One region of the Thalassospira sp. NFXS8 genome, then DNA from elsewhere that is predicted to be linked to it. Evidence: predicted binding sites of a transcription regulator. Region 1 holds the regulator's gene; the other holds the start of a gene.
What was found. Region 1 encodes HrcA, which represses chaperone genes, less so after heat shock. Its sites were predicted from a motif close to GTTAGCACTCNCCNNNGGNGAGTGCTAAC; they were not measured.
Positions count from the first base shown of each region.

Region 2: a site for HrcA is predicted at 1,266-1,294, ahead of groES (co-chaperone GroES). Genes of this name have one in related genera too.

Region 1 is NZ_JAGEMF010000002.1:230,822-233,293, reverse strand. Features, by position in the region: gene rph (ribonuclease PH) at 1-409, opposite strand, end outside; gene hrcA (heat-inducible transcriptional repressor HrcA) at 672-1,730, shown strand; gene grpE (nucleotide exchange factor GrpE) at 1,783-2,427, shown strand.
Region 2 is NZ_JAGEMF010000004.1:142,414-144,885, forward strand. Features, by position in the region: gene J4E05_RS19565 (hypothetical protein) at 1-541, shown strand, start outside; gene J4E05_RS19570 (DUF805 domain-containing protein) at 734-1,135, shown strand; gene groES (co-chaperone GroES) at 1,360-1,647, shown strand; gene groL (chaperonin GroEL) at 1,710-2,472, shown strand, end outside.

The DNA.
Region 1 (2,472 bases):
CGGCAATATAGGCCCCGGTGATTGACGCGGTGCGCGTGCCGCCATCAGCCTGGATCACATCACAATCAAGACGCATCTGCATTTCGCCCATGGCTTTAAGGTCGGTGACCGCGCGGATGGAACGACCGATCAAACGCTGGATTTCCTGGGTACGGCCCGACTGGCTGCCCCGGGTAGCTTCGCGCTGCATGCGCGAATCGGTTGCGCGCGGCAACATGCCATATTCAGCTGTAATCCAGCCCTTGCCCGAATTGCGCATCCAGCCCGGCACCTTGTCTTCAACCGTTGCGGTACACAACACATGGGTATCGCCAAATTTAATCAGGCAGGAGCCTTCGGCATATTTGCTGACACCGGTTTCGATGGTGATATCGCGAAGCTGATCAAGGGAACGACCGGAAGGGCGCATGAAGGAAACCTCATAACAAAATGATTAAAGGACCCGAAATGCAATCCGGGCCAAATCTGGAATGGGGCCAAGCTAATGGTCCCTCCCCCAAAGGTCCAGTATTTTCGCCGGTTTCACCTGTATCGCTGACGTGAAAACAGCCGTACAATGGACAATCAGGAAAATTAACCGCCCGGCCCTGCCACAGCGCGCAATTGACGGCGCGATACGGGCTGTCTAAATTCAGCAAGATATAGCAAAACCGCATGGAACAAGGTTTCAAATGGCACTTATGGACAACACAATGCTGGGCGATCTGAATGAGCGATCCCGCGAAGTGTTTCGCCAGATCGTAGATGCCTATGTTGAAACCGGCGAACCGATTGGCTCGCGGACCATTGCGCGGCGCCTGTCGGAAAAACTTTCGGCAGCCACCGTGCGCAATGTCATGTCCGATCTTGAAGATCAGGGCCTGCTGGTGGCACCGCATATTTCCGCCGGGCGACTGCCCAGCGAAAAAGGGCTGCGGCTGTTTGTGAATGCCTTGATGGAGGTTGGTGACCTTCCCAATGCGGAACGTGACCAACTGACCAAAAACTGTGAACGGGCGGGCTATTCGCTTGATGAAATGCTGGGCGAAGCCACCAGCATGCTTTCGGGTCTGTCGCGCTGTGCCGGGTTGGTGGTTGCGCCCAAAACCGACGGATTACGCCTTAAACAAATCGAATTCGTGCCACTTTCACCTGGCAAGGTGCTGGCTGTGCTGGTGGCGCAAAATGGCAGTGTGGAAAACCGCATTGTCGATGTTCCGGCCAATTTGCCGGCCTCGGCATTGACAGAGGCGGCGAATTATCTAAATACGCAGCTAGCTGGAAAGACTCTTGATGATGCACGCCTTCTGGTCGCGCGCGAGCGGGACCGCATTCAGACCGAGCTGGACGTTTTATCGGCCAATCTGATTGATGCAGGCATTGCAACCTGGGCAGGTGGTGTAAAAGATTCATCGCTGATCATTAAGGGGCAATCCCAGCTGCTGGAAAATATTGCGACCATTGAACAACTTGAAACCGTTCGACGGCTGTTTAATGTTCTGGAAGCCCGAGACCAGATGATCGAGCTTTTGGACGTTACATCAGAGGCGGAAGGGGTTCAGATTTTTATCGGAACCGAAAACAAGCTGTTTGGTGGATCGGGTTTATCTATGGTGATATCGCCCTATCAGAACGCCGAAGGAAGCATTGTCGGCGCAATCGGGGTTGTCGGACCGACGCGGATCAATTATGCCCGCATAATTCCGCTGGTCGACTATACCGCCAAACTGGTCGGGCGACTGATTGGTTAAATTTTGTGGCGCTGCGTGTCAGGCCACACAACAAATGAAGGTAGTCCAACACATGACGGAAACCGCAAAAAACACCACCGAGGAAGAAATGCAGGACGCAACACCGGCCGAGCAGGTTGCCGCCGAAGAAGCCGCGCAGGAAGACATTGCGCAGGACGGGGCAAATGAAGCCGATGAAATCATCGCAGCCCTTCAGGCCGAAAATGCCGAACTGAAAGACCGGATGTTGCGCACCGCCGCCGAAGCCGAAAACATTCGCCGTCGCGCCAAAAAGGATGTCGAGGATTCGGCCAATTACGCAATTACCAAATTTGCCCGCGACCTTCTGGATGTCGGCGATAATCTGCGGCGCGCCCTTGAAGCAGCAGGCGATGGTGCCAACCAGAACGAAGCCATGAAAACGCTGATCGAAGGCGTTGAAATGACGGAGCGCACCCTGTTGAAATCGTTCGAGCAGAACGGTATTGAAAAGCTGGAACCGCTGGGCGAAAAACTGGACCCAAACAAACACCAGGCCGTGTTTGAAATGCCGAGTAACGAACATCCCGAAGGCCATGTCGCCCAGGTGATGCAGGCAGGTTACGTCATCAAGGATCGGCTATTGCGCCCGGCAATGGTCGGCGTTGCCAAAAAACCCGAAGGTTCCGCGCCTGATGCAGGCAGCGAACCGGGCAGTAATGTTGATACTTCAGCATAAGCGGTTAACACATTGATTTCGCAAAATGGCCCCGCACCCCCGGTG
Region 2 (2,472 bases), on a different contig from region 1:
GATCACGTCGCAGGACCAAACCCAGATTTATCAGGAACTGGTCAGCACGCCTCCTTTGGATGGATCGCAGTTTTCCTGTGGTCATAATGTGCGCCCGCAAGGGGAATTGACCACCAGTTTTCTGTCAATCTGTGCTGAGGTAAAAGATAACCGCCTGCCGCCACCGGGTTATCTGGCGCTGGAACAGCGCGAAGCGATTTCAAAGGTGCTGGGTGCTGGAAGCGAACTTGCCGAGGATGCAGGCTTTAGTGCGGTTGGGACCGACCCGGATTATTTGGGACCAACCCAAAGCGGGGGCGATAGCTTGCGTTATGAAGTGAAGTTGGCTGATATTCACGGCAAACCGGCCAAGGTGCAGGCTCGGCTTTATTATCAGGCAACGCCGCCATTTTACCTGCAAGACCGTTTTTGTACGGCCAAGGGTGACGATACTGATCGGCTGGCCTATCTGGCGCAGTATCTGAACCTTGATGATACGGCTGCAGAAAACTGGGCCTTGAAACTGGTGGATACCGGCAAGGTAGAGATTGCCCGCCAGTAAACCGGATGTGAAAAGCATGACAGGGAACCGGTGCTGCATTTACAGCACCGGTTCCCTGCTGTTTATGAAAGGTGCAAGATAAAAATTATTTAAATCATGCATATAGGCCGCGAAAGCGGTTTTCAATCTGTGGGTGGTGGCCTAAAATAGGGGCTGGATGGTTAGGTTTGGAAGTTGGACAGGGCAGGTGAAATGAAATTTGGCGAAGCAATCCGCTCAGGATTTCACAATTACTTCAATTTTCGAGACCGTGCCTCGCGGTCTGCTTTTTGGTGGTGGCAACTATTTGTTCTGTCGGTTTCTATTGTGTTGTCGATTATCGATGGGCAATTTTTTGGCAACCATCGCGATATCGGTTTTCTCGAGGGTATTTTTAACCTGATCACGTTTTTCCCGGGTTTGGCGGTATCTGTGCGCCGCCTGCATGATACTGATCGTTCCGGCTGGTGGGTGCTGATCAGTCTTGTGCCATTGATTGGACTTATTATCCTGATTGTTTGGTGGTGCAAGCCAACCCAGTTGGGCCCAAACCGGTTTGGGCCAATGCCCTATGATTATTTTCGTCAGGACAATGACGGGGATGCTGTTTTTTAGGGGCAGCGCGCCGGGCCCGGAGAGGTTTCATGTGCCGTTACGGTGCTTTTGGAAACCGGCGGAAAATATGACTTTTTTGCGACTTGCTCCATTGGGCTATTGACAATTTTCGACCGTTACCTTAATTGCTGTTAGCACTCACTTGGGGTGAGTGCTAACGTGGGCTCATCCCGGTTAGTGTTTTAAACAATCGAGCCCTAGATTTTTACACGGAGTTGTCGAAAATGAAGTTCCGTCCGTTACATGATCGTGTACTGGTACGTCGTGTCGAATCCGACCAGAAGACTGCTGGTGGCATCATTATTCCCGATACCGCAAAAGAAAAGCCGCAGGAAGGCGAAGTTATCGCTGTTGGCACCGGTATCCGCAAAGACGACGGCTCGCTCGTCGCGCTTGACGTTAAAGCTGGCGACAAGGTTCTGTTCGGCAAATGGTCGGGCACCGAAGTCAAGGTTGATGGCGAAGAGCTGCTGATCATGAAAGAATCCGACATTATGGGTATTCTGGCCTAAATCAGCCCATTTGGGTGATTTTGGTTTGATGTTCATCCGTCTCATAGAGAGGAAAGAATAGAATGGCTAAAGAAGTAAAATTTTCGACAGAAGCACGTGCAAAAATGCTGCGCGGCGTAGACATCCTTGCTGATGCTGTCAAAGTGACCCTTGGCCCGAAAGGCCGTAACGTTGTTATCGAAAAATCCTTTGGCGCACCGCGCGTCACCAAGGACGGCGTTTCTGTTGCCAAGGAAATCGAACTTTCAGACAAGTTCGAAAACATGGGCGCACAGATGCTGCGTGAAGTTGCCTCGAAAACTGCCGACATGGCAGGCGATGGCACCACGACTGCAACCGTTCTGGCACAGGCCATCGTTCGTGAAGGCAACAAATCTGTTGCTGCCGGCATGAACCCGATGGACCTTAAGCGCGGTATCGATCTGGCGTCGGCCAAAGTGATCGAAGCCATCCAGGCCCGTGCACGCAAGGTTTCGGGTAAAGACGAAATCGCACAGGTTGGTAACATTTCGGCTAACGGTGACCGTGAAGTTGGCGATATGATCGCTGAAGCCATGGAAAAAGTTGGCAACGAAGGTGTTATCACCGTCGAAGAAGCCAAAGGCCTGCACACTGAACTTGACGTTGTCGAAGGCATGCAGTTTGACCGTGGTTACCTGTCGCCCTATTTCGTAACCAACCCTGAAAAGATGGTTGCTGAACTGGACGCACCTTACGTCCTGCTGTTCGACAAAAAGGTTTCCTCGCTCCAGCCGATGCTGCCGCTTCTCGAAGCTGTTGTTCAGTCCGGCAAGCCGCTTCTGATCATTGCAGAAGACGTTGAAG